One region of the Serratia sp. JSRIV002 genome, then DNA from elsewhere that is predicted to be linked to it. Evidence: predicted binding sites of a transcription regulator. Region 1 holds the regulator's gene; each other region holds the start of a gene.

Region 1 (10,724 bases):
CTTCCAGTGCCAGCGCCTTCATCAGCACGTCTTTAATTTCGCTATTTTCCATAGTATCCAATTCTGCATCGAAGGATCATAGTCACCAGTGGCGACTTCTTGGCGTCTATCTTAGTGGAATCCGCCGCTTTCTTAAACCAAAGAAAAAGCCCCCGAGTAACAGGGGCCTTTAACTGATTTTTTCCGGTCAACCCGCCGAAAATGTGGCTAACTAGCGGTTTCGACAGGCATTATTGCTGACAAATTGTAGAGCGTGATCAGCGTTTGCAACCGTTCTGTGATACCGGAAATTTTTATCTCAATTCCCTGCTGGCGCCGTTGCTCACGTAAATGCAGCAGCAGGGCCAGGCCGGAAGAGTCCACGCGCTGCAGTTGAGCCACATCAATCACGGTTTTGTCTGCCAACAGCGTCTCACGTTGCTGCCACAGCGGCAATAACGTCTCACGATCCAGCTCGCCGCTCAGCACCAGCGTTTGCTGTTGTGATGTCCAACTCAGCGCTGCGACCATCAGTTTTTCTGATCCAGAGTGATTGGCTGTTTGGCGGCCGCTTGCAGCTGCTGGGTCAAACCGTCTACGCCTTTGAGGCGCAGAGTCGATGCCCACTCATTCTGCTTGGTGGTGATCATGCTGACGCCTTCGGCAATCATGTCATACGCCTGCCAGTGACCGGTTTTGCTGTTCTTACGCCATTGGAAATCCAGACGCACCGGCGGGCGCCCCCCTTTATCGATGATGGTCACGCGGATCGCGATGATATCGGCATTGCCTAGCGGTTGTTCCGGTTCGATCTGATAGGTCTGGCCCTGGTACATGGCCAATGCCTGACCATATGCCTGCTCCAGATAAGCCTGGAAGGCGGCAAAGTAAGCTTCGCGCTGGGCTGGCGTGGCGTCTTTGTAGTAACGGCCCAGCACCAACGCACCCGCGTATTTCACCTGCACGAACGGCATCAGCTCTTCATGCACGATGGTGCGCAGGTAGTTGGGATCCTGCTTGATTTTTGGCTGCTCGCTTTTCAGGCGGGTGAAGGTTTTCTGCGCAGCGTCTTGCATCAGGCTGTATGGGTTAGTCTGATCGACCGCATTAGCCAGCGGTGCAACCACCAGCAGGGCAACCATTAAAAAACGTTTAAACATGCAGGTTTCCTCGATTAATGACTTGTAGCGGAATGCGTAGCGGCATCCGGAACTGATGTAGGTGCTGCTGCAGCGTCTGGTGAGTTCGGGCTATCCTGACCACCGCTCTTATAGAGGAACTGGCCGATCAAGTCTTCCAGCACCATGGCTGATTTGGTGTCCTGAATGGTCCCACCATCCTTAAGGATAGTCGTGCCCATCTCGGGATCTTCAAAACCGACATTCAGCGCCAGATACTGTTCACCCAGCAGGCCGGAGGTGCGGATCGCCAGCGAACTGGTGTCCGGGATCTGGTTGTATTGTTGCTGGATATCCAACGCCACGCGTGGCGTGTAGGTCTTCGGGTCGAGCGAGATAGCTGCAACCCGACCAATCATCACCCCACCAATCTTCACCGGTGAACGCGCTTTCAAACCACCGATATTATCGAAGGTGGCGTAGATACGGTAAGTCGGTTCATTACCGATCGATTTAATATTGGCCACCTGGAGGCAGAGGAAGATGATGGCGCACAGCGCAATCAGCATAAACGCCCCAACCCAGATTTCACTCTTCTTCGTTTGCATCACATCAATTCCCAAACATCAGTGCAGTCAGCACGAAATCCAATCCCAACACAGCCAGTGACGAATGTACCACGGTCCTTGTCGTTGCCTGACTAATCCCTTCAGAGGTCGGTACGGCATCGTAACCATTGAAGATCGCAATCCAGCTAACGGTAATGGCAAACACCACGCTCTTGATCAGGCAGTTAAGTAAATCCTGACGCCATTCAACGGCCCCTTGCATCGCCGACCAGAAGAAACCACTGTCGATCCCCTTCCAGTCCACGCCAACAATCGCGCCGCCCCAGATGCCGATTGCCACGAAAATAATCGTCAGCAGCGGCATGCTGATAAGACCGGCCCAGAAACGTGGGGCAACAATACGCCGCAGCGGATCGATAGCCATCATTTCCAGGCTGGAAAGCTGCTCAGTGGCCTTCATCAGACCGATTTCGGCCGTCAGAGCCGAACCGGCGCGGCCAGCGAACAGCAGAGCGGTCACTACCGGCCCCAGCTCACGCAGCAATGACAACGCCACCATCATGCCCAGGCTGGCCTCGGCACTGTAGGTGGTAAGGACGATGTAACCTTGCAACCCCAACACCATGCCGATAAACAAGCCGGAAACCATGATGATCAGCAGCGACTGAACGCCCACGCTGTGTAGCTGTTTGAGCAGTAGCGGCCATTGTTTACGCGGCTCCGGGCGCCCGATCAGCGCGTGGAACAGCATCAGCCCGGCGCGTCCAAAGGCTGCGCTGGTGTTGATGCCACGGCGTCCTAACGACGCTAACGCCTTTAAAAACATGAGGTTATTTACTCCCTTCCCCTAAAAGCTCTGTCTGATAATCACCGGCCGGGTAACGGAACGGTACCGGCCCATCGGCAATACCATCCAGAAACTGACGCACTCGCGCATCAGGATTGTTCTGTAATTGCGTTGCCGAGCCTTCGGCAATCACATGGTGATCCGCCACAATATAGGCGTAATCCGCGATACTCAAGACTTCTGGCACATCATGGGATACCACGATGCAGGTGATCCCGAGCGCGTTATTCAGCTCATCGATCAGCTTGACCAGCACGCCCATGGTGATCGGATCCTGGCCAACGAAAGGTTCGTCGAACATGATCAATGTCGGATCTAACGCGATAGCACGCGCCAAGGCCGCTCGCCGTGCCATACCGCCAGAAAGTTCGTTCGGCATCAGATCTGCCGCGCCGCGTAGCCCTACGGCTTCCAGCTTCATCAGCACCGTGCTGCGCAGGATCGGCTCCGGCAGGCGGCTGTGTTCACGCAGCGGGTAGGCCACGTTCTCAAATACCGTCAGATCGGTGAACAGCGCTCCCGACTGAAACAGCATGCTCATCTTCTTGCGTGACTCATACAACTGATGGCGCGACAGCGCCGGGATGTTGTCCCCATCAAACCAGATCTCACCGCAGTCTGGGGTCAACTGGCCACCAATCAGGCGTAACAGCGTGGTTTTACCAATGCCGGACGGCCCCATGATGGCCGTCACTTTGCCACGGGGAACCGTCAGGTTGATGTCTTCGAATATCAGCCGATCGCCGCGAGAGAAGCTCATGCCGCGCACTTCGACCAGATTATCTGCCTTCTGGTGCATGTTTATTGATCCTGTACAGGCTATTTTTTTGCCAAATCATCCGTGATGGTAAAGCAATAGGGGCAATACGTCCTATTTTTACCGAAACTTGCCCACAATGCGCTACCAATGATGCCATAGGTTTTACTTTTAGGCTCCAGACGGTCAAAATTAGGAAATAACGCAAAAAAATAAAGTCTGACTGATGACAAACTGAGAATGTTTCTGAGGGCGCAGCATGCGGCGCCCCTTCAAAGCCAGTTCATCAGGATTAGTCGCAGTCTTATGGTTCGATCTTTTACCGGGAAATTCGTTGTTTTGCACAACGTAGGGTAAGCAAGCTGGCCGATGATGGTCTTTAACCAACGAACCGGGATGATACCCCAATATAGGACCCTGAATGTTTCTCGCGATAGTGCTGTTGATCGTTGGTTTATTTTTACTGGTGTATGGGGCGGATAGATTAGTTTATGGTGCGGCGGTGATTAGCCGTTCGCTGGGGGTTCCCCCGTTGATTATCGGCATGACGATAGTCGGTATCGGCACGTCACTGCCAGAATTGATCGTATCGGTCACCGCCGCCCTTAATGGGCAGACCAACCTGGCGGTGGGCAACGTGATTGGCTCCAACATCACCAATATTTTACTGATCCTGGGGGTGGCGGCCCTGATCCATCCGCTGTCGGTTCGCTCCGAAGTGTTACGGCGTGAACTGCCGCTGATGCTGGGGGTTATCCTGTTGTGCGGCTATGTGCTGATGGATAACACCCTGAGCCGCTTTGATGGCGTACTGCTGCTGTTGGCCGCCACCGGTTTTATTCTGCTGATGCTGAAAATCGCCAGGCTGGCGCAACGTGAAGGCAACGACAGCCTGACGGTGGAGCAACTCGCCGAACTGCCGCAGGACAGCAGCAACACCGTGGCCATTCTCTGGCTGGTGCTGGCCTTCATTATTCTGCCGCTGTCATCAAGGATGATCATCGATAACGCTTCGGTGATTGCCCACTACTTTGGCCTGAGTGAACTGGTGGTTGGCCTGACGATCATCGCCATCGGCACCAGCCTGCCCGAACTGGCCACCTCGATCGCCGGAGCACTAAAAGGCGAAGATGATATGGCGGTAGGGAATATCATCGGCTCGACGATTTTTAACACGGTGATCGTGCTGGGCGTCCCTGCCCTGCTATCGCCGGGCAGTATCGATCCCGCAGCCTTCCAGCGCGATTACTGGGTCATGCTGGCGGCCGGTATCCTGCTTGCTGCCCTGTGTATTGGCCGCAAACATCGTATCGGTCATCTGGCAGGAGCTCTGTTATTATGTGGCTTTATTGCGTATCTTGCAGTGCTGTTCTTTAACCCTTTCAGTACGTTCGGCTAACCGTTGAGAATGAGTATGTCATCTAACCAGTTGCAACCGGGCTTTGACTTTCAGCAGGCCGGCAAAGAAGTGCTTCAGATTGAGCGTGATGGCCTGGCCCAGCTCGATCAGTACATCAATGCCGATTTTACCCGGGCATGTGAAGCGATCGCCGGATGCTGCGGTAAAGTCGTGGTCATGGGCATGGGAAAATCCGGCCATATCGGCTGCAAAATTGCCGCCACGCTGGCCAGTACCGGAACCCCAGCGTTCTTCGTGCATCCCGCGGAGGCTAGCCACGGCGATCTGGGCATGGTGTCGACACAGGACATCGTGCTGGCGATTTCCAACTCCGGTGAGTCGAACGAAATTCTGGCGCTGATCCCGGTGTTGAAACGCCAGCAGATCCCACTGATTTGCATGACCAACAATCCGGAAAGCTCGATGGGCAAGGCGGCAAACGTACATCTGTGCATCAAGGTACCGCAGGAGGCTTGCCCTCTGGGTTTGGCCCCCACCACCAGCACCACCGCCACCTTGGTCATGGGCGATGCATTAGCCGTAGCGCTGCTGAAGGCCCGGGGCTTCACCCCGGAAGATTTCGCCCTGTCCCACCCAGGTGGAGCTTTGGGCCGCCGCCTGCTGCTGCGCGTTAGTGATATCATGCACAGCGGCGATGAAATTCCGCACGTCAGCCCCGATGCCTCGCTGCGCGACGCGCTGCTGGAGATCACCCGTAAAAACCTGGGCATGACGGTGATCTGCGACGATCTGATGAAGATCGCCGGTATTTTTACCGACGGTGACTTACGCCGGGTGTTCGATATGGGCATCGATCTGAATAATGCCAACATCACCGACGTCATGACGCTAGGCGGTATCCGGGTGCGCCCGAACCTGCTGGCGGTCGATGCGCTCAATCTGATGCAGCAACGCCATATCACCGCCGTGCTGGTTGCCGATGGCGACCAATTGCTGGGTGTGGTACATATGCATGACATGCTGCGCGCTGGCGTCGTTTAATGAAAGGAACGAACTGCATGAGTCTGGTTGAAACCTGTTACGGGCCGGTAGCTGAAGAAGTCATGGTCCGCGCCGGGAAAATCCGCCTGTTGATTTGTGATGTCGACGGCGTGCTGTCAGATGGCCTGATCTACATGGGCAATAACGGTGAAGAGCTGAAAGCCTTCAACGTCCGTGACGGCTACGGCATCCGCTGCCTGAAAACCTCGGGTATCGAGGTGGCCATCATCACCGGGCGTTCGGCCAAACTGCTGGAAGACCGGGCAAAAACGTTGGATATCACCCATCTGTATCAAGGGCAGTCCGATAAGCTTTTGGCCTTCCGTGAACTGTTGGATAAACTGTCCCTGATGCCAGATGAAATCGCCTACATCGGCGACGATCTGATCGACTGGCCGGTCATGGCCGAAGTCGGTCTGGCCGTCGCGGTGGCCGATGCGCATCCATTATTGTTACCTCGCGCCCATTATGTCACCCGTATCAACGGTGGTCGTGGTGCGGTGCGCGAGCTGTGCGACCTGATCCTGCTGGCGCAAAACAAGCTGGAGGACGCCAAAGGGCTGTCAATATGAGTAAAACCAAACTTTGGATCACCCTCTTGCTGACCGTGATCGCGCTGGCGCTGATTGGCTGGAACATGGCCGATTTCAGCGATGACGACAATTCGGTACCGGTCAACAACCAAGACCCGACCTATCAGAGCCAGCATACCGTGACCGTGGTATACAATCCGGCCGGGCAGCTAAGCTATAAGCTGGTGGCAGAAGAGGTTAAATATTACACCGCTGATGAGTTAAGCTGGTTCACCCAGCCGGTGATGACGCTGTTTGATGAGCATGCCGTGGCCACCTGGTCAATACGCGCCGATCGCGCCAAGCTGACCAAAAACCGCATGCTGTATCTGTACGGCCACGTAGAGGTGAACAGTTTGACAACCACCTCACAGCTGGAAAAAATTAAAACCGATAATGCCCAGATTAATCTGGTCACCCAGGACGTTTCTTCCGATGATGAAGTCACCCTGTTCGGCACGAATTTCACCTCTAACGGCATGAAAATGCGTGGTAATCTGCGGAACAAAACCGCTGAGCTGATTGATAAGGTCAAGACCAACTATGAAATTCAGAACCAAAAGCCAACTCCGTAATCTGTTGATCGTCAGCCTCGTTTTGACCGCCAGCTCCCCCGCATTGGCGTTGAAATCCGACTCTGACCAACCGGTAAGTATCGACTCGCTGAAACAGTCGCTGGATATGCAGAGCAACGTCAGCACCTTTACCGACAACGTGGTGATCAAGCAGGGCACCATCGAGATCAAGGCCGATAAGGTCGTGGTCACGCGCCCGGGTGGCGATCAGAACAAAACCTATATTGAAGCGTTCGGCAATCCGGTAACCTTCTACCAGATGCAGGACAACGGCAAGCCGGTGAAAGGCCATGCGCAGAAAGTTCGTTACGACGTCGCGCCGCAGCTGATCACCCTCACCGGCAACGCCTATCTGGAACAGCTCGATAGCAACGTGAAGGGCGACCGTATTACCTATCTGGTGCCACAGCAGCAGATGCAGGCGTTCAGCGATAAAGGCAAACGCGTGACCACGGTTCTGGTGCCATCACAGTTGCAAGACAAAAACGGTCAAAAGAAGAGTAACTAATTACTTATGGCAACACTCATCGCAGAAAACCTGGCGAAAGCCTACAAAGGCCGCAAAGTCGTTGAAGACGTGAGCCTGAAAGTGAAATCTGGCGAGATCGTCGGCCTGCTGGGGCCAAACGGTGCCGGTAAGACCACCACTTTCTACATGGTGGTCGGCATCGTTCAGCGCGACGCCGGGCGCATCGTGATCGATGACGAAGATATCAGTATCCTGCCGCTGCACGCCCGCGCACGCCGCGGTATCGGTTACCTGCCGCAGGAAGCCTCTATCTTCCGCCGCCTGAGTGTTTACGACAACCTGATGGCGGTGCTGGAGATCCGCAACGATCTCACCAGTGAGCAACGCAACGATCGGGCTATCGAGCTGCTGGAAGAGTTTCATATCTCCCACCTGCGTGACAACCTGGGCCAATCGCTTTCCGGTGGTGAACGCCGCCGCGTGGAGATTGCCCGTGCGTTGGCCGCCAACCCGAAATTTATCCTGCTGGATGAACCTTTCGCCGGGGTTGACCCGATTTCCGTTATCGATATCAAGAAAATCATCGAGCACCTGCGCGACAGCGGCCTTGGCGTGCTGATCACCGATCATAACGTGCGCGAGACGCTGGACGTGTGCGAACGTGCCTATATCGTCAGCCAGGGCAAGCTGATTGCCCACGGCACGCCGGACGCCATCCTGGCCGATGAGCAGGTGAAACGCGTTTATCTGGGCGAAGAGTTCCGCCTGTAGGTTCCAGCGGCAGGCCAACAGGCCGCCGTTAACGGAAGTAGCAGAAGATTATGAAGCAAGGTTTGCAACTCAGGCTCAGCCAGCAACTGGCCATGACCCCCCAACTTCAGCAGGCGATCCGCCTGTTGCAGCTGTCCACGCTTGAGCTCCAGCAGGAGATCCAACTGGCGCTAGAGAGCAACCCGCTGCTTGAACAGACCGAAGACCAGCACGAAGAGATCGACACCAAAGAAAGCGTCGAGACCGAAGGGCTAGACACCCGCGAAGCGCTGGAACAGAAGGACATGCCCGAAGAGCTGCCTTTGGATGCCACCTGGGATGAGATCTATACCGCGGGCACCCCGTCCGGCACCGGTACCGACTATGGCGATGACGAACTGCCGGTCTATCAGGGCGAAACCACGCAAACGCTGCAGGACTACCTGATGTGGCAAGTGGATCTGACACCGTTCTCTGACACCGATGCCGCCATCGCCACCTCGATCGTCGACGCCGTCGATGACACCGGCTATCTCACCGTACCGCTGGAAGACATTCTGGAGAGTATGGGTGACGATAACGTGACGATGGACGAGGTCGAAGCGGTATTGAAGCGCGTACAGCGTTTTGATCCGGTCGGCGTCGCGGCGCGCGATCTGCGTGACTGCCTGCTGATCCAGCTTTCCCAGTATGCCAAAGACACGCCCTATCTGGCTGAAGCACGTCTGATCGTCAGCGAGCATCTGGATTTGCTGGCCAACCACGACTTTCGCAGCCTGATGCGAACAACTCGCTTAAAAGAAGATACACTGAAAGAAGCGATGGTGTTGATCCACTCGCTCGATCCGCGCCCTGGGCAGTCGATCAATACCGGTGAATCCGAGTATGTGATCCCGGACGTGCTGGTGCGCAAGGTACAGGACAAGTGGGTGGTAGAGCTTAATGCAGACAGCATCCCACGGCTGAAAATCAACCAGCAATATGCGGCACTGGGCAACACGGTGCGCAACGATGCCGACGGCCAGTATATCCGCAGCAATTTGCAGGAAGCGAAGTGGCTGATCAAGAGCCTGGAAAGCCGGAACGACACGCTGCTCAAGGTGACCCGCTGTATTGTCGAACAGCAGGAGGCGTTCTTTGAACAGGGTGCAGAATTTATGAAGCCCATGGTGCTGGCGGATATCGCCCAGGCCGTGGAAATGCATGAATCGACAATCTCACGCGTGACGACGCAGAAATTCCTGCATAGCCCGCGTGGTATTTTCGAATTGAAGTATTTCTTCTCCAGCCATGTGAATACCGACAGCGGTGGCGAAGCCTCCTCTACGGCGATCCGGGCGTTAGTGAAGAAATTGATCGCGGCGGAAAACCCTGCCAAACCGCTTAGCGACAGCAAGCTGACCACCATGCTTTCCGATCAGGGGATCATGGTGGCGCGGCGCACCGTTGCCAAGTACCGAGAGTCTTTGTCCATCCCGCCGTCCAACCAGCGTAAACAGTTGGTTTGACCTCTATAGAGAAGGAAGACATTATGCAGCTCAACATTACCGGACACCACGTCGAAGTCACCGAACCAATGCGTGAGTTCGTCAACACCAAGTTTGCCAAACTCGAGCAGTATTTTGACCGCATTAACCAGGTATATGTCGTACTCAGTGTGGAAAAAGTGCAGCAGATTGCGGAAGCAACGGTGCATGTGAATGGGGGCGAGTTGCACGCCACCTCGGAAAAAGAAGATATGTATGCCGCAATTGACTGCCTGATCGACAAACTGGCGCGTCAATTGAACAAACATAAAGACAAACTAAAGCAACACTGACATTCTGGGCCGTTATGCGATGCGTAATGGCCCACATCGTAGTCGCATTGGCTACACGGCAACCCTCGGCGCAGCACCTGTATAGGTATGCGCCGATAAGCCATCAGGGTTAAACAGGCGAAAAACCGTTTCATGAAGGTTATCAGCGCAAGCCTGCTTTCCAATGGTAAAGCAGGCTTGCAATAAAGCGACAGGACGCGGTTTTAAGTGAAGATGAGATGAACAACGAAATAATGCAATTAAGCTCGGTGTTAAACATCGAGTGCACCAGAAGCTCGGTACACTGCACCAGCAAGAAACGGGCTTTGGAAATTATCAGCGAGCTGGCGGCCAAGCAGCTCAACCTACCTTCGCAGGTGGTGTTTGACGCAGTACTCACCCGGGAACGTATGGGCAGTACCGGTATCGGCAACGGTATCGCGATCCCACACGGCAAACTGGAAGAGGACACTTTGCGGGCCGTTGGCGTGTTTATCCGCCTTGAGCAACCTATCGCCTTTGATGCCATTGATAATCAACCGGTCGATCTGCTGTTCGCCTTGCTGGTACCGGCCGATCAATGTAAAACTCACTTGCATACGCTGTCGCTGGTTGCCAAACGACTGGCCGACAAAACCGTGTGCCGCCGCCTGCGCGCAGCGCTGAGCGACGAAGAGCTGTATCAGATCATCACCGAGTAACCAGCGGCTGGCGTGACTTTCCGCCATGAAAACGCTACTGTTTTACTTACGATATATCCGGGCCGTGGCCCGGATAATAGATCCTAACGGTGGCGATGAGCGCCATTGAGATGCCAGGGGAGTTACCACATGGTGCTGATGATTGTCAGCGGCCGTTCCGGTTCGGGGAAATCCGTCGCCTTGCGGGC
Region 2 (10,724 bases), 2.1 Mb from region 1:
CCGGAATAATAGCGGACCTCTAATTGGCAGCCATGCTCCGCCAGCAATTGTTGCAAAGCCTGAGTCACGCTCTCTAGTTCGATCGGTGGATGGTACAGCAGCGTCAATCGAGGGGGCAGCTCAACATCCTGTCTGACATCATGCTCAGGGATCGCCCAGCCCGGCAGCATTTCATGGCTTGGCATAATCACGCCCTGCTGGATGGGCAAACTGGCCAGCAGCCCTGAGCGCTGGATCAGCATCAGCAGCTTTTGCCCTTGTGCCTCACTCAGTACGCCACGGCGCTGGTTAATTGCCAGGTAGCACCACCCTTGGCTCATACTGCGTTGTACCGGCCGCGCCAGTGCCAGTTCTTCCTGCTGGCCGATGGTGATGCGTACCGGGTGCTGGCAACTGGTGTCGGTACTGCGAGTTGGCAGCTCTGGCGTGATCCAGTATTCGATGCTTTCAAGATAAGGATGTTGCAGATGGTAGTAAGGATGCTGTTCCAGCCGTACCATATGCGGCTCGTTTAGTGCCAGCTTAAAGGGACCAGCGCCGAGAGTCGGTAACTCTGGATGTGTCATCAGGCAGGGCAGTTCTGCCAGCCGATGCGCCAGCCAATAATCGGGCATTTGCAGATCGAACTGGACGCATAGCGCATGCGGCAGGCTGATTGCCGCCACGCTGCTCAATAATGGCTGACTGCGCGGATGGTGTTGCAGGGCGTTGAGGGTTTGCAATAGCTGTTGGCCCGTCAAGGCCTCGCCGTTATGCCATCGCAGCTGGCTGCGCAGAAAGAACTGCCAACGCAGGCCGTCTTCGCTAATCTGCCAATGATGGGCCAGATCGGGCTGTGGCTCGGGGCAACCGGTATTGAAGCGCGTCAAACCGGCATAAACGGTCGCGACCAGATGCTGTTCCGCACGGCCGCTTAGCGTCAACGGATCGAGCTTTTCCAATGTGCGGTAATAAGGGATACGCAGCGTAGGGCTGCCCTCCTGCCATTGGCCGCCGAGGTGGGGGCTTAGCAACTCTTGCAGATGCTGTGGCGCCAGCTGCGCCATTTCCAAGGCTCCCTGATGATCGCCCAGTTGCAGTAAACGTTGGAGATGCGCAGTCCGCAGTTCATCGGGGGTTTTCAGGCACTGCAACTGCGCGCGTTTCCCCCTGCCGGCCTGTGATTGCCAACTTAGCCAGCCTTGTTGCTGCAACTGCTGCACCAGAGTGCGTGCATGCCGCTCGCTACAATAGAAGATCGCAGCTAATTCACCGATCGTGATCGCCACCGGCGCGCTGCCTAGCTGGTGGTACAAACGTTGATACTGACCGAGGCGATGAACCAGGCGCATAGCGGTATCCTAGGTGTTGCAAGCGATGAAAGATAAATCAGGAAGCGTTTAGGCAAATTGTTCACTATTACTTCCGCAAATACCACCCCATACTGCGTTGATTGCCATTGTGCTCACATTTACGAGGTTCCTATGTATCGCCTGGCCGCTTTCGATATGGACGGCACCCTGCTGACCCCCGATCACCGTGTCGGGCCGGAAACGCTGAGCGCGTTAAAGCAGCTTATCGACAGGGAGATGGTGGTGACCTTTGCCACCGGGCGGCATTACCTCGATGCCCAGCCGATCATGGCGCAACTGGGTTTACAAGGTTACCTGATCACCGGTAACGGCACTCGCGTCCATGATCAGCAAGGGCAGCAACTGCATGCTACCGACTTACCGGCGGAGATTGCCGAAGAAGTGTTGCATACCCACTGGCGTACTTCTGCCAGCATGCACGTGTTTCGTGATGAGGGATGGTTGACCGAAACCGCGGTGCCGGAAATGCTGGCTGCACATCATCTCAGTGGCTTTCATTTCCAACTCACCGATTTGCGACGTCTGCCCGCATTTGGCAACAGCAAGGTCTGTTTCTGTGCTCCCCATGAAGAACTCATCAAACTGCAAGGACAGTTGAGTGAACATTTCGGCACCCGTGCCGATCTGTGCTTCTCGGCCTATGATTGCCTCGAGGTGCTGCCAAAGGGTTGCAATAAGGGTGCGGCATTGGACAAGCTGAGCCGCCATCTGGGGCTGACGTTGGCTGATTGCATGGCCTTTGGCGATGCGATGAATGATAAGGAAATGCTGGCGGGAGTCGGGCACGGCGTGGTGATGGGCAATGCACTGCCACAGTTGAAATCGTTACTACCCCAACTACAGGTTATCGGCCGCTGCGAACAGCAGGCGGTGGCTCACTATTTACAACATTGGCTGCGTTCACCACACCTCACCTATTCCCCCGAATTCTGAGGTATTAGCATTACAGCCGGCCGGGTATGACTACCCGGCTTTTTTTATCCCCTGAACTTCGCATTAATAACTTAATAACTTATTTTTCTAACAAGTTAGCCAGTTGGGTACTGTAATGCGTCAGATCGCCGATATGGTTGCTGACCCAGTCGCTGTTGTAATAGGTATCCAGATAGCGTTCACCGCTGTCGCATAGCAGGGTGACGATGGCACCTTGCTCGCCTTTATCCCGCATCTGCCTGGCCAGTTGCAGTGCTCCCCAGACGTTGGTCCCGGTGGACGCGCCTACCTTGCGGCCAAGAATACCTTCCAACCAGTAAATGGTGGCGATACTGGCGGCATCAGGCACGCGCATCATGTTGTCGATCACCGAAGGGATAAACGACGGTTCGGCGCGTGGGCGACCAATCCCTTCGATGCGGCTGCCACAGCTGCCGATGAGGGTGCGATCGCCATGATGGAAGCAGTCGTAGAACACCGAGTTTTCCGGATCGACCACGGTGAGCTGGGTATCATGCCCTTGATAGCGAATGTAGCGCCCCAGCGTTGCCGAAGTGCCGCCAGTGCCTGCACTCATCACGATGTGTTTCGGAACCGGGTGCGGTTCGCGCTCCATCTGGCGGAAAATACTGTCGGCGATGTTGTTGTTACCACGCCAGTCGGTGGCGCGTTCGGCAAAGGTGAACTGATCCATATAATGGCCGTTCAGCTCTTTGGCCAACTCCTCTGACACCGCATAAATCTGGGCAGCATGATCGACAAAATGGCTGCGGCCACCGTAAAAGGCGATTTGCTCGACCTTACGTTTAGCCGTGCAGGAAGGCATTACCGCGATAAACGGCAGGCCGAGCAGGCGAGCAAAATAGGCTTCAGATACCGCCGTGCTGCCCGATGAGGCTTCAATAATCGGCGTGTTCTGGTTGATCCAACCGTTACAGAGCCCATAAAGAAACAGCGAACGCGCCAGGCGGTGTTTCAGACTGCCGGTGGGATGGGTGCTTTCATCTTTCAGGTAAAGATAGATGCCGGGAAATTCCGGCAGGTTCAAGCGGATCAAGTGCGTATCGGCGGAGCGTTGGAAATCCGCTTCTATTTCACCAATAGCATATTTTACCCAAGCGTTTGTCATGATCTGGCCTCAAAATAGGGTCTTAATTTATGCAGTAGCATAGCGGTTCAGCGAGAAAAAAGGATTGCCATTTTTCCTGTTTAATCGCCTAATGGGAGAAATATTTTCTATGAAATCACCTTATGTTGGATAAAACAGACCGTAAACTGTTGTGCATGCTGCAACAGGACTGTACGCAATCGCTGCAAGTGCTGGCCGAAGCGGTGAATCTGACCTCAACGCCTTGCTGGAAACGGCTAAAAAAGCTGGAAGATGAAGGTTACATTCGCGCGCGTGTCGCGCTGCTGGATAATGAAAAGCTCGGGCTTGGCCTGACGGCGTTTGTGCTGATAAAAACCCAGCAGCACAGCAGCGAGTGGTATCAGAAATTTGTCGATCTCACCGCGCAGATGCCGGAAGTGTTGGCGTTTTACCGTATGGCGGGGGAGTATGATTACCTGATGCAGGTCGAGGTAGCGGACATGAAAAGCTATGACAATTTCTATAAACGCCTGGTGACCGGCGTGCCGGGGCTGATTGATGTCACTTCCAGCTTCGCGATGGAAAAAATCAAATACACCACGGCGCTACCCGTGCCAGAGTGAAATCGTCACTCTACTGTTGAATGTTAAGGTTGCAGGGCTGCAGCCGGGAATTTGTCGGATACTGTCTGGAATAAAACTGCGTGAGACTCTTTGCTCAAATCGGCTGGTATTTCCGCCGCGAGTGGCGCCGCTACCTCGGGGCCGTGGTGCTACTGATTGCCATTGCCATCCTGCAACTGCTGCCGCCTAAGCTGGTTGGCATCATTGTTGATGGTGTCACCAAGGATCAGATGTCCAACAAGGTACTGATGGCCTGGCTGGGGTTGATGATTGGTACCGCCATTGTGGTTTATCTGCTGCGCTACGTGTGGCGAGTGCTGCTGTTTGGGGCTTCCTACCAACTGGCCGTCGAACTGCGGGAAAACTTCTATCGTCAACTCAGTCGTCAGAACCCGGCCTTCTATCTGCGCCACCGTACCGGCGATCTGATGGCCAGAGCGACCAATGACGTTGACCGCGTAGTGTTTGCGGCCGGTGAAGGCGTGCTGACGCTGGTGGACTCTTTGGTGATGGGGCTGGCGGTGCTGATCGTGATGAGCACCCAGATCAGCTGGCAATTGACCCTGCTTTCCCTGATCCCGATGCCGATCATGGCGATCGTCATCAAATACTATGGCGATCAGCTGCACCAGCGTTTCAAGTCGGCGCAGGCCGCGTTCTCCAGCCTTAACGATCAGGCACAGGAGAGCATGACCAGCATCCGTATGATCAAGGCTTTTGGCCTGGAGGATCATCAGTCCAACCAGTTTGCCGAAGTGGCAGCGCAAACCGGCGCGAAGAATATGCACGTGGCGCGAATTGATGCGCGCTTTGATCCGACGATTTACATCGCTATCGGTGCGGCTAACCTGCTGGCGATCGGCGGCGGTAGCTGGATGGTGGTTAACGGTTCCCTCACGCTGGGGCAACTGACCAGCTTTGTCATGTACCTCGGCCTGATGATTTGGCCAATGCTGGCGCTAGCCTGGATGTTCAACATCGTCGAGCGCGGCAGTGCCGCCTATAGCCGTATCCGCAGCCTGCTGGAAGAGGCACCGGCCGTGAAGGATGGTGAACTCGATCTGCCCGCCGGGCGCGGCAACCTGAGTGTGGAAATCAACGCTTTCCATTATCCGCAAACCAACAAACCCGCGCTGCATGACGTGGCGTTACAGCTGCAGCCGGGGCAAATGTTGGGATTGTGTGGGCCTACCGGTTCGGGTAAATCGACGTTGCTTTCGTTGATCCAGCGTCAGTTTGATATTGATGACGGCCATATCAGCTATCACGGCTTGCCACTTACCCAGATCAAGCTCGACGAATGGCGTTCACGCCTGTCGGTCGTTAGCCAGACGCCGTTCCTGTTCTCCGATAGCGTGGCCAATAATATCGCCTTGGGCAACCCGGCGGCCACTCAGGAACAGATTGAACAGGCAGCGCGCCTGGCCAGCGTGCATGAAGATATTCTGCGTTTGCCCCAGGGTTACGAGACCGAGGTGGGTGAGCGAGGCGTGATGCTTTCTGGTGGCCAGAAACAACGTATTTCCATCGCGCGGGCGCTACTGCTGGAGGCGGAAATTCTAATCCTCGACGATGCCCTCTCGGCGGTGGATGGGCGCACCGAACACCAGATCCTGCATAACCTGCGCAGTTGGGGGCAAAACCGCACGGTGATCATCAGCGCGCACCGCCTTTCGGCCCTGACGGAAGCCAGCGAAATCCTGGTAATGCAACACGGCTCGGTGGTACAGCGCGGGCAGCATGGGAAATTGGCTAGTGAGCCTGGCTGGTATCGCGACATGTATCGTTATCAGCAATTGGAAGCGGCGTTGGATGAGGCTCCTGATAGCTCCGAGGAGGTTTTGGCCGATGAGTAAGATACAAACTATGTGGCCAACGCTGAAACGTTTGCTGGCTTATGGCTCGCCTTATCGTAAACCCCTGGGATTGGCGGTATTGATGTTGTGGGTAGCGGCGGCTGCGGAAGTCGCTGGGCCAATTCTGATCGGCTACTTTATTGATAACTACGTTGCCAAAGGACAGCTGCCGCTGATGATCGTCAGCTCCCTGGCGGTGGCTTATATCCTGCTGGAACTGCTTGCTGCGGCGTTGCACTATTTCCAGGCCATCCTGTTTAATCGGGTGGCGGTCGGGGTGGTACAACGGTTACGCACCGATGTGATGGATGCAGCCCTGCGCCAACCGCTGAGCGCCTTTGATACCCAGCCTGTTGGGCAATTGATCTCGCGGGTGACCAACGATACCGAAGTGATCAAAGATCTGTATGTGATGGTGGTGTCCACGGTACTGAAAAGTGCGGCGCTGATCGGGGCGATGCTGGTGGCGATGTTCAGCCTGGACTGGCGCATGGCGCTGGTGGCGATCTGCATTTTCCCGGCGGTGATGGTGGTGATGGGGATCTATCAATATTACAGCACGCCGATCGTGCGGCGGATGCGTAGCTACCTGGCGGATATCAACGATGGCTTCAACGAAGTGATCAGCGGCATGGGGGTGATCCAGCAGTTCCGTCAGCAGATCCGTTTTGGCGAGCGCATGAGTGCGGCCAGCCGCTCGCATTACACCGCCCGGATGCAGACGCTGCGCCTGGATGGTTTTCTGTTACGGCCACTGCTTAGCCTGTTCTCTGCCTTGGTGCTATGTGGCCTGTTGATGCTGTTTGGCTTCAGCGGTGAAGGCGCGATTGGCGTGGGGGTGCTGTATGCCTTCATCAACTATCTTGGCCGTTTGAACGAACCGTTGATTGAGCTGACCGCCCAGCAATCGATTTTGCAGCAGGCCGTGGTGGCCGGTGAGCGTATTTTCGAGCTGATGGATCGCAGCCAGCAGAGCTATGGCAGTGACGATCGCCCGTTGGCGAGCGGCCGTATTGATATCAGCGACCTGAGTTTTGCCTACCGCAGCGACAAAAAAGTGCTGCAACATATCTCGTTGCAGGTGCCGTCACGGGGTTTTGTTGCCCTGGTGGGGCATACCGGCAGCGGAAAGAGCACCCTGGCTAACCTGTTGATGGGCTATTACCCGCTGAGCGAAGGGGAAATTCGTCTGGATGGCCGCCCGTTGTCCAGCCTTTCACATCGTACCCTGCGCCAAGGCATTGCCATGGTGCAGCAAGATCCGGTGGTAATGGCGGAATCGGTGCTGGCGAACGTCACGCTTGGTCGCTCTATCGGTGAAGAGGCGGTCTGGCAGGCGCTGGAAACGGTGCAACTGGGTGAACTGGTGCATAGCTTCCCACAGGGCATCCATACGCGCCTGGGGGAGCAGGGGAATAATCTGTCCGTAGGACAGAAGCAGTTGTTGGCCTTGGCGCGTGTGTTGGTCCAGGCACCGCAGATCCTGATCCTGGATGAAGCGACCGCCAATATAGATTCCGGCACCGAGCAGGCGATCCAACGCGCCCTACGGCTGATCCGCGAGCAGACGACGCTGGTGGTGATCGCCCACCGCCTTTCAACCATTGTGGATGCCGACTCTATTCTGGTACTGCATCGCGGTCATGCCGTGGAGCAGGGGAACCATCAGCAGTTGTTGGCACAGCGGGGTCGCTACTACCAAATGTATCAGCTACAACTGGTGGGTGAAGAGTTGGCAGCCACGACGCGCGACGAAACTCAGCCCGCATAATCTTAAGCAAGGGCTCCGCTCCAGGAGCCCGCACCACCAACAGGCAATAGCGCTTTTCAACTCCCTCCTACTGCACTTTCCCAACGCGTAATGCACCAAAAAAGTGCGCAATCTTCCGGCTGCGATCTCTGCTTTCGTCCAGTGCTGGCCTCTGGTTGTGGGTGTTCCTATATAATCAATTGAATTTAAATAAAAAATAATTTGTGGCACAGCCTTTGCTTTATATGACTCGTACCGGGGGTAAGTTTTTGGGCTTAATCGTGGAGAGGCAATATGAAGCTGGTTACCGTGGTGATCAAACCATTCAAGTTAGAGGACGTGCGTGAAGCCTTATCCTCTGTAGGTATTCAGGGGCTGACCGTAACCGAAGTCAAAGGCTTTGGCCGCCAGAAGGGTCATGCCGAGCTCTATCGCGGGGCGGAGTACAGCGTCAATTTCTTACCTAAGGTCAAAATTGATATCGCTATTGCCGATGACCAACTGGATGAAGTGGTTGATGTGATTAGCAAGGCGGCTTACACCGGCAAGATCGGTGACGGCAAAATTTTCGTTGCTGAATTGCAACGTGTGATTCGAATTCGTACCGGCGAAACCGACGAAGCGGCTCTGTGATCGCAGGCTCAGTCAACTGAATGGGGATGGATTGATAATGAAAAGACTGTTATCCACGTTGGGCCTGAGTTTGGTAACCCTGGTTCCTTCTTTGGCTCTGGCCGCTCCGGCGGTGGCAGACAAGGCGGACAACGCCTTTATGATGATTTGCACCGCGCTGGTGCTGTTTATGACTTTACCGGGAGTGGCGCTGTTTTACGGCGGCCTGCTGCGCTCGAAGAACGTCCTCTCAATGTTGACTCAGGTGACCGTCACCTTTGCCCTGGTGTGTGTGCTGTGGGTCATTTACGGCTACAGCTTAGCGTTCAGCGAAGGTAACGCGTTCTTCGGTGGTTTCCAGACGGTGATGCTCAAAGGGATCGGGATAGATAGCCTGACTGGCACCTTTAGCCAGATGATCCACGTGGCGTTTCAGTGCTCCTTTGCCTGTATCACCGTGGCGTTGGTGGTGGGCGGCTTTGCCGAACGCATCCGCTTCTCTGCGGTGGTTATTTTTGCCGCTATCTGGTTCACGATTTCCTACCTGCCAATCGCGCACATGGTTTGGGGCGGTGGTTTCCTGGCAACCGACGGCGCGTTGGATTTTGCGGGCGGTACCGTGGTGCATATCAACGCCGCGAGCGCTGGTCTGGTGGGGGCCTATCTGTTGGGTAAACGTGCCGGCTATGGTAAAGAGGCCTTCAAGCCACACAACCTGCCGATGGTATTTACCGGAGCCTCGATCCTGTATATCGGCTGGTTTGGCTTCAACGCCGGTTCAGCCAGTGCGGCCAACGGTATTGCAGCGCTGGCGTTCCTCAATACGGTAATAGCCACTGCCGGTGCAATCCTCTCCTGGACCTTTGCCGAGTGGGTCGTACGGGGCAAACCTTCTCTGCTGGGAGCCTGCTCGGGCTGTATCGCTGGTCTGGTTGCGATTACGCCAGCGGCAGGTACCGTGGGTGTAGGCGGTGCGCTGATTATCGGCCTGGTAGGTGGTATTGCTGGTCTGTGGGGCGTGGTTACGCTGAAGAAATGGCTGAAAGTAGACGATACCTGCGATGTGTTTGGTGTGCACGGGGTTTGCGGTATCGTTGGCTGTCTGTTGACCGGTGTCTTTACCGCCTCATCACTGGGCGGAACGGGCTATGCCGATGGCGTTACCATGGGGCATCAGGTATGGGTCCAGTTGATGAGCGTTGTTGTGACGCTGGTGTGGTCAAGCGTGGCCGCGTTTATCGCCTTTAAGGTCGCCGGGGCCGTGGTGGGGCTGCGCGTACCGGAAGAGCAGGAACGCGAAGGCCTGGATGTGAACAGCCACGGCGAGAATGCTTACAACCAGTAAAATACGTTGAATTAAACCCTGAGGGGGCGATGGAAACATCGCCCCTTTTTCATTTAAATATCGCGCTTGCGGATCACGCCTTCTTGCACTGTCGTGGCTACCAGCACACCGTCGCGGGTGTAGAACTGGCCGCGCACAAAGCCACGGGCACCTGAGGCTGAGGTGCTCTCTACCGCATACAACAGCCAATCGTCCATGCGGAACGGACGGTGGAACCACATTGAATGGTCAATGGTCGCCACCTGCATTCCCGGCTCGAGGAAACCGACACCATGCGGCTGTAGCGCCGTCAGCAGGAAGTGGAAGTCAGAGGCGTAGCCAAGCAGATACTGATGGATCCGCAGGTCGTCCGGCATGGTGCCATTGGCGCGGAACCAGACATGGCGATAAGGCTCTTCCACGCTGCCCTTCAACGGGTTGTGGAATTTCACCGGGCGCATTTCGATCGGCTTCGGGCCAATGAATTTGTCGCGCACCTTTTCCGGCAGCATATGCGACAGCTTTTGTGCAATTTCTGACTCCGACATCAATCCTTCCGGCGGTGGAACATCCGGCATGGTGTTTTGGTGCTCAAAACCCTGCTCGGGGCTTTGGAAAGAGGCCGTCATATAGAAAATGGGTTTGCCATTTTGAATGGCGCTAACGCGCCGCGCGCTGAAACTATTGCCGTCGCGCAGGGTTTCTACGTCATAAACAATCGGTTTGCTGCTATCCCCAGGGCGCAGGAAATAGCTGTGGAAGGAGTGAACGATACGCTCCGCAGGAACGGTTTGCTTGGCAGCATACAGCGCCTGGCCGACCACCTGACCGCCAAAGACCTGGCGTAACCCCAGATCTTCGCTTTGGCCACGAAATAAACCTTCTTCAATTTTTTCCAAATCCAGCAGTTCGAGGAGGTTGTGCAGTGCCTGGCTCATAAAGTGGCGATCCTTTTAGTTATCATGTTGCGCAGTGTGCTGAATATGATGGCAGGACGTCAATATATTGCGTTATTTCGGCGAAGGAAGCTGTTGCAGCCAGAGGCATGCGTCATGAGCCCTTCGGGCTATTTAGGTCTAGTCCGATAGGCAGTTGTTAGTATTTTGTGCTAGGTTTAATCAGTGTGGTGGTTTAAGCCACTAACATGTAACTAATAATAAAGGAGGCCGACCCATGAAACTCTG
Region 3 (10,724 bases), 620 kb from region 1:
GCATGTTGGTCAGTTTCTTACCGGTCAGGCAGTTCACGGTCAGGTCGTTAGAACGTGAGTGGATACCGATGATCTGGCCTTCATACACTTCAGCACCGTGGCCCAGGAACAGCTTGCCGCGATCTTGCAGACCGTACAGAGCGAACGCTACCGCTTTGCCCTGGCCGTTAGAGATCAGCACGCCGTTCTGACGCTGGCCCACTTCGCCCGGACGCACATCGTCGTAGTGGCTGAAGGTGGAGTACAGCAGACCGGTACCAGAAGTCATGGTCATGAATTCGTTACGGAAGCCGATCAGGCCACGGCTTGGGATCACGTAGTCAAGACGCACACGGCCCTTGCCATCTGGATCCATGTTTTTCAGGTCAGCTTTACGCTCACCCATCGCCTGCATCACAGAACCCTGGTGCTGTTCTTCGATATCCAGCGTCACGTTCTCGAACGGCTCTTGCTTGCGGCCATCGATTTCACGGAAGATAACTTTCGGACGGGAAACCGCCAGTTCAAAACCTTCACGACGCATGTTTTCGATCAGAACCGACAGGTGAAGCTCACCACGGCCTGAAACACGGAATGCGTCAGCATCTTCGGTTTCTTCAACGCGCAACGCCACGTTGTGTACCAGTTCCTTGTTCAGACGCTCAAGGATTTGGCGTGAAGTCACGAACTTGCCTTCTTTACCACAGAACGGTGAGGTATTGACGTTAAAGAACATGCTTACGGTAGGTTCATCAACCGACAGTGCTGGCAACGCTTCAACCGCGTTCACATCACAAATGGTGTCAGAGATGTTCAGCTCGCCCAGGCCGGTGATGGCAACGATGTCGCCCGCTTCGGCAACGGTGGCTTCGATACGTTCCAGACCCATATGGGTCAGCACTTTACCGATTTTACCGTTACGGGTTTTGCCTTCGCTGTCGATCAGGGTGATCTGCTGGTTAGGCTTCACTTTACCACGCTTGATACGGCCGATGCCGATAACGCCCACGTAGTTGTTGTAGTCCAGCTGCGAGATCTGCATCTGGAAAGGTGCTTCCAGCTCAACCTGCGGCGCAGAGACGTGATCGACAATCGCCTGGTACAGCGGAGTCATGTCTTCGGCCATATCGTTATGGTCAAGACCAGCGATACCCATCAATGCGGATGCATAGATGATTGGGAAGTCGAGCTGTTCGTCGGTAGCGTCCAGGTTAACGAACAGGTCGAAGACCTGATCCACAACCCAGTCAGGACGCGCGCCAGGGCGGTCAACCTTGTTGATTACCACGATCGGTTTCAGACCATTAGCAAACGCTTTCTTGGTCACGAAACGGGTTTGCGGCATTGGGCCATCCATTGCATCCACAACCAGCAGCACCGAGTCGACCATTGACATCACGCGCTCTACCTCGCCGCCGAAGTCGGCGTGTCCTGGGGTGTCTACGATGTTGATGCGGTAGTCTTTCCAATTAATGGCGGTGTTTTTTGCGAGGATGGTAATCCCACGCTCTTTCTCCAAATCGTTGGAGTCCATTACGCGTTCTGTCGCTTCTGAACGCTCTCCGAAAGTACCGGATTGTTGCAGCAACTTGTCAACCAGGGTGGTCTTACCATGGTCAACGTGGGCAATAATGGCGATGTTACGCAAATTTTCGATCACAGCTTTGCCTCAGGCATTAGAAATAGCGCGCTATTGTACACGTATTAAGCGAGGTACTAAACAAGATCACAACACTCTCTTATAAACAACTGTGTACAGGCTAGTTTGTGATCCCTTTCACGGTGCAAAAAGCAGCAATCGATGATGTTTTGCACCATTATAGTGCCCTACCCCAGGTTATTTGCACCACCATAGTGCATTGCATCGCTAATGGTGCATACTGGCAATGAGCAAAACCCGCACAAACCGGCGATTTTTTCGCTTTTTAAAAGTTGGCACAGTTTTCGCTTTAGTCTACACAAGGCAAAACAGGCCAGTTACACAGATTCGTTCCACGACGATGACAACGATAAATCCGGGAGAGTTAAGTATGTCCGCTGAACACGTTTTGACGATGCTGAATGAGCATGAAGTGAAATTCGTAGACCTGCGTTTCACTGACACCAAGGGTAAAGAGCAACACGTTACCATCCCTGCTCATCAGGTAAATGCCGACTTCTTCGAAGAAGGTAAAATGTTTGACGGCTCCTCAATCGGTGGTTGGAAGGGCATCAACGAATCTGACATGGTCCTGATGCCAGACGCCAGCACGGCGGTTCTGGATCCGTTCTTCGAAGAATCTACCCTGATCATTCGTTGTGACATCCTCGAGCCAGGCACCATGCAGGGCTACGATCGTGACCCACGCTCAATCTCCAAGCGTGCTGAAGACTTCCTGCGCTCTTCCGGCATCGCCGATACCGTGCTGTTCGGGCCAGAACCAGAGTTCTTCCTGTTTGACGACATTCGTTTCGGTAGCAGCATCCGTGGTTCTATGGTTGCTATTGATGATATCGAAGGTGCCTGGAACTCCAGCACCAAACTCGAAGGCGGCAACAAAGGCCACCGTCCAGCGGTCAAAGGCGGTTACTTCCCAGTGCCACCGGTCGACTCTTCACAGGACATCCGTTCTACCATGTGTCTGACCATGGAAGAAATGGGCCTGGTGGTTGAAGCTCACCACCACGAAGTGGCAACCGCAGGTCAGAACGAAGTGGCTACCCGCTTCAATACCATGACCAAGAAAGCCGACGAAATCCAAATCTACAAATACGTGGTTCACAACGTGGCTCACGCATTTGGCAAAACCGCGACCTTCATGCCAAAACCGATGTTCGGCGATAACGGCTCAGGTATGCACTGCCACATGTCACTGTCCAAGAACGGTACCAACCTGTTCGCTGGCGACAAGTACGGCGGCCTGTCTGAAATGGCGCTGTTCTACATTGGCGGCATCATCAAACACGCTAAAGCGATCAACGCCCTGGCCAACCCGACCACCAACTCCTACAAGCGTCTGGTCCCAGGTTACGAAGCGCCGGTTATGCTGGCTTACTCTGCCCGTAACCGCTCTGCGTCTATCCGTATCCCAGTGGTTGCCAGCCCGAAAGCGCGCCGTATCGAAGCTCGTTTCCCGGACCCAGCGGCTAACCCATACCTGTGCTTCGCTGCACTGCTGATGGCTGGCCTGGACGGCGTGATCAACAAGATCCACCCTGGCGATGCCATGGATAAAAACCTGTATGACCTGCCGCCGGAAGAAGAAGCTGAAATTCCAAAAGTGGCTGGCTCACTGGATGAAGCAATGGCCGCACTGAACGAAGACCGTGAATTCCTGACCCGCGGTGGCGTATTCACCGACGACGCGATCGATGCCTACATCGAACTGCGTAAAGAAGAGATGGATCGCGTGCGCATGACGCCACACCCAGTTGAGTTCGAACTGTATTACAGCGTTTAAGTCATACCCGCGCTGTCTACGGATGGCGCGTCCTAAGTATTAGTAGCCGTTTTTTTGTTGCCGTGGAAACTTTTAGCCCATCTTCGGATGGGCTTTTTTCTCCACCGTATATTCTGCAAAACTATTTCATACCGTGATGGTTGCGGATGGAGTAGGATGGATGCACTAAAAAGGTGCAGGAGACTGCTGTATGGCAACCGGCAAGCTGCCCGATGCTGGGCAGATCCTCAATTCTCTCATCAACAGCATTTTGCTGTTGGATGACACACTGGCGATCCACTACGCCAACCCGGCGGCACAACAGCTGCTGGCACAGAGTTCTCGTAAACTTTTCGGTACACCGCTGCCCGATTTACTTGGCTATTTTTCGCTGAATATCGATCTGATGCGTGAGAGCCTGCATGCTGGCCAGGGCTTTACCGATAACGAAGTGACCCTGGTGGTCGACAGCCGCGCCCATATCCTCTCCCTGACCGCTCAGGCGCTGCCAGATGGCTTTATTCTGCTTGAGCTGGCCCCAATGGACAATCAGCGTCGCCTCAGCCAGGAGCAGTTACAGCACGCCCAACAGGTTGCGGCTCGCGATCTGGTGCGCGGCCTGGCGCATGAAATCAAAAATCCGCTCGGCGGTTTGCGGGGTGCCGCGCAGTTGCTGGCCAAAGCTTTGCCAGACCCTTCGCTGACGGAATACACCAAGGTGATCATCGAACAGGCCGATCGGCTGCGTAATCTGGTAGATCGCCTGCTAGGGCCACAGCGCCCCGGCCAACATATTACTCAGAGTATCCATCAGGTCGCGGAGCGAGTCTTCCAATTGGTGTCGTTGGAGAAACCCGATAACGTCACGCTGGTGCGTGATTACGACCCTAGTCTGCCTGAGCTGGCGCACGATCCCGATCAAATCGAGCAGGTGTTGCTCAATATCACCCGCAACGCGCTGCAGGCGCTGAGCGAAACCGGTGGCACCATCACGCTGCGCACGCGTACCGCGTTTCAGATCACCCTGCACGGCACCCGCTACCGGCTGGCGGCACGGATCGATGTTGAGGATGACGGCCCGGGCGTACCGGCCCAGTTGCAAGACACTCTGTTCTACCCAATGGTCAGCGGCCGCGAAGGCGGTACCGGCCTGGGGTTATCCATCGCCCGTAATCTAATCGATCAGCATTGCGGAAAAATTGAATTTAACAGTTGGCCAGGTCACACCGAATTCTCGGTTTTCCTGCCTATTCGCCAGTGAGGTTTGTGCTATGCAACGAGGGATAGTCTGGATCGTCGATGACGATAGCTCCATCCGCTGGGTGCTAGAGCGTGCGCTCACCGGAGCCGGGGTGAACAGCGTCACCTTCGACAGCGGCAATGCCGTGTTGGAAGCATTGGCCACGCAAACTCCCGACGTGCTGCTATCAGATATCCGCATGCCGGGTATGGATGGCCTGGCGCTGCTCAAGCAGATCAAACAGCGTCACCCGATGCTCCCGGTCATCATAATGACGGCACATTCGGATCTGGACGCGGCGGTTAGCGCCTATCAACAAGGGGCATTCGATTACCTGCCAAAACCCTTTGATATTGATGAGGCCGTTGCTCTGGTAGAACGTGCCATCAGCCACTATCAAGAGCAGCAGCAACCCGCTCGCAGCCAGCCTGCCAACGATCCTGTCGCCGATATTATTGGTGAGGCCCCGGCAATGCAGGATGTGTTCCGCATTATCGGCCGCCTGTCACGTTCCTCCATCAGCGTGCTGATCAACGGGGAGTCGGGAACTGGGAAAGAGCTGGTCGCCCATGCGTTGCATCGCCACAGCCCACGCGTCAAATCTCCGTTTATCGCCCTGAACATGGCCGCGATCCCCAAAGACCTGATCGAATCTGAACTGTTCGGCCATGAGAAAGGGGCGTTTACCGGCGCCAATCAGATCCGTCAGGGCCGTTTTGAACAGGCCGACGGTGGTACGCTGTTCCTGGATGAAATCGGGGATATGCCGCTGGATGTGCAAACCCGCTTGCTGCGCGTATTGGCGGATGGTCAGTTCTATCGCGTGGGTGGCTATGCGCCGGTAAAGGTAGACGTGCGTATCATTGCCGCCACGCACCAGAACCTGGAGTTGCGCGTTCAGGAGGGCAAATTTCGTGAAGATCTGTTCCACCGCCTGAACGTGATCCGCGTACATCTGCCGCCGCTGCGTGAACGCCGTGAGGATATTCCGCGCCTGGCGCGCTATTTCCTTCAGGTGGCTGCGAAAGAGTTGGGTGTGGAGGCGAAGAACCTGCATCCGGAAACCGAAACCGCCCTCACTCGCCTGCCGTGGCCAGGCAACGTACGCCAGTTGGAAAACACCTGCCGCTGGCTGACCGTGATGGCCGCCGGGCAAGAAGTGCTGATCCAGGATCTGCCCTCAGAGCTGTTTGAAACCGCCGCGCCGCAAGCCAGTAGCCACGGCTTACCGGACAGTTGGGCCACGTTGTTGGCACAGTGGGCCGACCGCGCGTTACGTTCCGGTCATCAAAACCTGTTGTCCGAAGCTCAGCCGGAAATGGAGCGCACTTTGCTCACCACCGCGCTACGGCATACCCAGGGGCACAAGCAGGAAGCTGCCCGCCTGTTGGGATGGGGCCGGAATACCTTAACGCGTAAGCTGAAAGAATTAGGGATGGAGTAAGAGAGGGGCGCTAGATGATTAAAAATACAATCCAGCGCACAAAAAACCAGCGATTTAAGGCTTTTACCGGATATGCGACAGCAGTATGATCGAAACGCAAACTCAGGAGGCTTTTGATGCTGGATACACTCATCGTCTTTCTTACCCAAGGCGCAGACGTCGGCTCTGCCGTCAGCCATTCACCGCAGGCGGCCGTTGCCACGGTGTTGTGCGCCGCACTGATCAATTTCTTCAGTTAACAGGGCGCAGCACGCTGCGCCCCTACACATCCACCTTGGTGTTGGCGTCAGATAACCCGGGAAAACTGTTGGGCGCGGGCCTGTTTACGCAGGTAGATATCGAAGCACATGCAAATATTACGGATCAGCAAGCGCCCACGAGGCGTGACGCGAATGCCATGCTCATCGCGCTCCACCAGCCCGTCACGTTCGAACGGCGCCAGTAATTCCAGATCGGCGGCAAAGTAATCCGCAAACGCAATGCCGTATTGCTGCTCAATCGGTTGATAGGCCAGTTGGAAATTACAGATTAGCGTCTTGATCACATCACGACGCAGGCAGTCATCTTCCGTCATCGCCAGGCCACGCCACAAGGCGTTCCCCTGCTCTTCCACGTTAGCGTAATACACCTTCAGCTCTTTCTGGTTCTGCGCGTAGCTGTCACCCAGCATGCTGATGGCAGAAACCCCCAGGCCCAGCAGATCGCTGTCCCCTTGGGTGGTATAACCCTGGAAATTGCGGTGCAGTTTGCCTTCGCGCTGGGCAATGGCCAGCTCATCGTTCGGCCGGGCAAAATGGTCCATACCGATAAACTGATAGCCCGACTCCGTTAGCGAAGCGATGGTTTGCTGCAGAATATCGAGTTTCTGCTGGGCGCTAGGTAGATCGGCGTCCTTGATTTTACGTTGGGCAGCAAACAGGTTCGGCATATGGGCGTAGTTAAATACGCTCAGGCGATCCGGGTTCAGCTCCGCCACCCGTTGCAGGGTGAAGGCAAAACTCTCTGGCGTCTGCTTCGGCAGGCCGTAAATCAGATCGATATTGGTCGAGTTGAAGCCAAGCGCTTTAGCCCGGGCGATCAGGGCAAAAATGAACTCTTCATCCTGCTCGCGGTTAACCAGACGCTGCACTTCTTTATTGAAGTCCTGCACTCCCATGCTGAGGCGGTTGAAGCCTTCGGCACGCAGGTGGTCCAGCACGTCCAGCTCGATTTCACGCGGGTCAACTTCGATCGACATCTCCATTGCTGGCTGGAAATCAAAGTGCTGGCGTAGCATGGCGACCAGCCGACTGATTTGCTGCTTATCCAGATAGGTTGGCGTACCGCCGCCCCAATGCAGTTGGCTGACCTTGCGGCCGGCAAACAGAGGGGCACGAGCGATGATTTCCCGCTCCAACACGGCCAGGTATTCATCGGCCTTGTGAGTCTGGCGTGTGACCAGCTTATTGCAGCCGCAGAAATAGCAGAGCTTATGACAGAAGGGAATATGGACATACAGCGACAGCGGGCGCTCAGGGTAGCGCGTAGCCGCGCGTTGGAACGCAGCTTCGTCATAGCCCTGGTTAAACTCCAGCGCCGTGGGGTATGAAGTATAACGCGGGCCTGAATAGTTATATTTTTGGATCAGGGCCAAATCCCAGACAATGGTCTGTTCTGACATGCTTGCTCACTCCTTCCGATATTTTTTCCTACCGGGCCGGGAAATGGGCAGTTGTCTACGCTGTCTGGCCGCGGAAGCGCTGCGAAAACGCGTTTTGCGCTTCGACAGCCGCCACAGTTTACCGAATAACCACAGTAGATAACATGTCAACAGTAGGGCTATTGCCGGGATCAGCCACATAACCGCTTAAAATACGTCTTTCGGGTTACCGCCTTTCAGCAGTTTCAGAATATCTTCCTGCTTCTCTTCCTGCTCTTCGTCGTCTTCATCACCCAGTTCGATGCCCAGCTGTTCCATCAGCGCATCAATACGATCCAGGGTTTGATCAACGTACGCCTGATCTTCCGCGCTCAGCGTGGCGCCTTCATCCAGGCGATCCAGCAAGGCATCCAGACGTTCATCGTTTTCCAGCTTGGTCAGTTCTTCTTCTGGCGTGAGGCGCGGTTTTTCTGCCTTCGGTTTTGGCTGTGGCTTGGTCGCCTTCACTTTAGCGTCGACCACCAGCGCAACCGGCACTTTACTGCCGAGACGAGGATCTTTGGGTTGCGCGCCAGTTTTATTTTTCTGGTTGGCAGACTCAACCTGGGTACGTGAACCGGAAGCCAGGCCACGGCGCTTTTTCAGGCGCTTGCGCTCGCGCGCTTCCTGATCGAGCTCCACACGACTTTTCTTTTTACTTTTTGACGTCGCCGCGCTGCTGCGTGGGCCGCGAGGTGCTTTTGATGGCTGGTTCATGGCTTTTACTCTTAGGTATGTAGATCCAGTATAGAATTGCTATACGGTTGCGGCGGAATCTAGCAGAAAGCAGACAAAGAAAAAAGGCGGCAGGTTAAAACCTGCCGCCTATTTCGCACCTTCACTCGAAGGATATTCCTGCTCCGCGCTCCATGCGCACACTCAACATCCCGGTTTTTCCATCTGCGATAACCGCGCTCCCTGCTACTACGTCTTTCATCCTGAAAGAAAAAATCATCCGTGCTGCGATCCGTTCGCTTCCACTCTTCCTGAGTGCGCTTCCCGCGGGCGTCCCAATTGCAGTCACTTCATCATCCGTGTACTATTCGTGCGCTCCGGCACCAATAGTTTCAATTCCATCTGACATCATCCTGGTACTCATTACACTGCCTGTGTATTCCCTGAGATTTTTCACCCTTCCTGGATGTTCCTGTTTCCTTGGCCTCCTGCCTTGCAACCTACTTTACGCTTTTATGGGATGTGCTCAAGATACCTACAGGTGGCTTACGACGATCTTTTACTTAACGAAATTACAATGCCCTGTTTTATAACAAATAAAATATTTACAGCTTTCGAATAAAGCGACATTACCCCCAATTCGAATGGTCAATGTCTCACACGGCGGTCGACCTTTTGCCACAAGGGCTCAGTGGTTAAAACGCTTAATAACCGAGAAACACACCCTTTTAGCGCTGATGCAGTTATAATCGCCCACCAGATAGCCATCCTCACGGAGACGAAAATTTTGACCAGCAAGAACTACAATTACCATGTGACCCATTTCGTCACCAGTGCACCCGATATTCGCCACCTACCGGGGGATGAAGGTATTGAAGTTGCGTTCGCCGGCCGTTCCAACGCCGGTAAGTCCAGCGCACTGAATACCCTGACCAATCAGAAAGGCCTGGCACGTACCAGTAAAACGCCGGGGCGTACCCAGCTGATTAACCTGTTCGAGGTCGAAGAAGGCATTCGCCTGGTCGACCTGCCAGGCTATGGCTATGCCGAAGTGCCGGAAGAGATGAAGAAGAAATGGCAGCGGGCGCTGGGTGAATATCTGCAAATGCGTAACTGCCTGAAAGGCCTGGTGGTGCTGATGGATATTCGTCATCCGCTCAAAGACCTGGACCAACAGATGATCCAGTGGGCCGTCGACGTTGGCACGCCAGTGCTGGTCCTGCTGACCAAGGCCGATAAGCTGGCCTCTGGTGCCCGCAAGGCACAACTCAATATGGTGCGTGAGGCCGTGCTGCCATTTATGGGTGATATTCAGGTGGAAGCCTTCTCGTCACCGAAAAAGATCGGTGTCGATAAACTGAGCCAGAAGTTGAATACCTGGTTTAACGAGATCCCACCGGAAGTGCTGCCGGAAGACGATATCGGCGGGGAATGATAACCGCTGCGGGTATTTCGTAGTGGGCCGCATGCAGAGCCGATGCTAAAACATCGGCTTTTTTACGCCCGTTATCACCCTACACGAGGCCGCATTTCGTTATCTAATTACAATTTTGACTAAAAGCCATCATAAAAACTTATGGTAGATAGTGCGCTGTCAGGAGATACATGCAGATAAATCAGCCAAAGGAACGGCAGGAGAAGAGCAGGCGGGGATAACGAAAATCGATGCTTTTGCTTTGTTTTTACAATAAAAAACGCCCCAGTCAATACTGACTGGGGCGGCTAAATATTCAGCCAAATCCGATTACGTGAAGTAAAAGGTCTGAAAGATAGAACATCTTACCTCTGTACCCTACGTCTGTAACTCTACATCATTTTTTCACGCTGCAAAAGAATTTTTTGTAGTTTACTTACACGATCCGGGCACTAACAACGCCAATTTAGTCGAAACAATCACCGAAGGATGTTGCTCAATTACCAAAAGTGCTTAGGTTTTCGCCTGTTAGCGAAAACTGGCCATAACGTATCACCCAGGGTAATCAGTGAGCCTCATCCCAGTTTTTACCTACACCGATGTCCACCCGCAGCGGAACAGCCAGCTGCATACTGTTTTCCATTAACTCATGAATGCGCAGGCTGGCCTCTTCGATGGCGGACTCGTGGATTTCAAACACCAGTTCATCGTGTACCTGCATAATCATGCGCACCAGCGGCTTCTCAGGCCCTTGCAGCCAGGCATCCACCTCAATCATCGCACGTTTGATGATATCCGCAGCAGTGCCCTGCATAGGGGCGTTAATCGCCGCTCTCTCGGCCGCCTTGCGACGCATACCGTTACTGGAGCGAACG

The links. Region 1 encodes sigma-54, which starts transcription at its own class of promoters, with help from an activator protein. Its sites were predicted from a motif close to GTTGGCACANNTTTCGCTNT; they were not measured.
Positions count from the first base shown of each region.
Region 2: a site for sigma-54 is predicted at 7,828-7,847, ahead of glnK (P-II family nitrogen regulator). Genes of this name have one in related genera too.
Region 3: a site for sigma-54 is predicted at 1,911-1,930, ahead of glnA (glutamate--ammonia ligase). Genes of this name have one in related genera too.

Region 1 covers NZ_CP074143.1:5,358,454-5,369,177, forward strand. The annotation lists gene ibaG (BolA family iron metabolism protein IbaG) at 1-52, opposite strand, end outside; gene mlaB (lipid asymmetry maintenance protein MlaB) at 208-510, opposite strand; gene mlaC (phospholipid-binding protein MlaC) at 510-1,139, opposite strand; gene mlaD (outer membrane lipid asymmetry maintenance protein MlaD) at 1,154-1,705, opposite strand; gene mlaE (lipid asymmetry maintenance ABC transporter permease subunit MlaE) at 1,710-2,492, opposite strand; gene mlaF (phospholipid ABC transporter ATP-binding protein MlaF) at 2,497-3,312, opposite strand; gene KGP26_RS25085 (calcium/sodium antiporter) at 3,692-4,669, shown strand; gene kdsD (arabinose-5-phosphate isomerase KdsD) at 4,685-5,671, shown strand; gene kdsC (3-deoxy-manno-octulosonate-8-phosphatase KdsC) at 5,689-6,243, shown strand; gene lptC (LPS export ABC transporter periplasmic protein LptC) at 6,240-6,818, shown strand; gene lptA (lipopolysaccharide ABC transporter substrate-binding protein LptA) at 6,787-7,326, shown strand; gene lptB (LPS export ABC transporter ATP-binding protein) at 7,333-8,058, shown strand; gene rpoN (RNA polymerase factor sigma-54) at 8,109-9,545, shown strand; gene hpf (ribosome hibernation promoting factor) at 9,569-9,856, shown strand; gene ptsN (PTS IIA-like nitrogen regulatory protein PtsN) at 10,075-10,536, shown strand; gene rapZ (RNase adapter RapZ) at 10,666-10,724, shown strand, end outside.
Region 2 covers NZ_CP074143.1:1,422,834-1,433,557, forward strand. The annotation lists gene KGP26_RS06460 (SgrR family transcriptional regulator) at 1-1,331, opposite strand, end outside; gene cof (HMP-PP phosphatase) at 1,464-2,285, shown strand; gene KGP26_RS06470 (PLP-dependent cysteine synthase family protein) at 2,365-3,414, opposite strand; gene KGP26_RS06475 (Lrp/AsnC family transcriptional regulator) at 3,537-3,998, shown strand; gene KGP26_RS06480 (SmdA family multidrug ABC transporter permease/ATP-binding protein) at 4,079-5,854, shown strand; gene KGP26_RS06485 (SmdB family multidrug efflux ABC transporter permease/ATP-binding protein) at 5,847-7,625, shown strand; gene glnK (P-II family nitrogen regulator) at 7,899-8,237, shown strand; gene amtB (ammonium transporter AmtB) at 8,275-9,561, shown strand; gene tesB (acyl-CoA thioesterase II) at 9,615-10,478, opposite strand; gene KGP26_RS06505 (YbaY family lipoprotein) at 10,714-10,724, shown strand, end outside.
Region 3 covers NZ_CP074143.1:5,978,950-5,989,673, forward strand. The annotation lists gene typA (ribosome-dependent GTPase TypA) at 1-1,639, opposite strand, end outside; gene glnA (glutamate--ammonia ligase) at 2,010-3,419, shown strand; gene glnL (nitrogen regulation protein NR(II)) at 3,610-4,659, shown strand; gene glnG (nitrogen regulation protein NR(I)) at 4,670-6,082, shown strand; gene KGP26_RS28095 (YshB family small membrane protein) at 6,199-6,321, shown strand; gene hemN (oxygen-independent coproporphyrinogen III oxidase) at 6,369-7,742, opposite strand; gene yihI (Der GTPase-activating protein YihI) at 7,929-8,477, opposite strand; gene yihA (ribosome biogenesis GTP-binding protein YihA/YsxC) at 9,223-9,870, shown strand; gene polA (DNA polymerase I) at 10,415-10,724, opposite strand, start outside.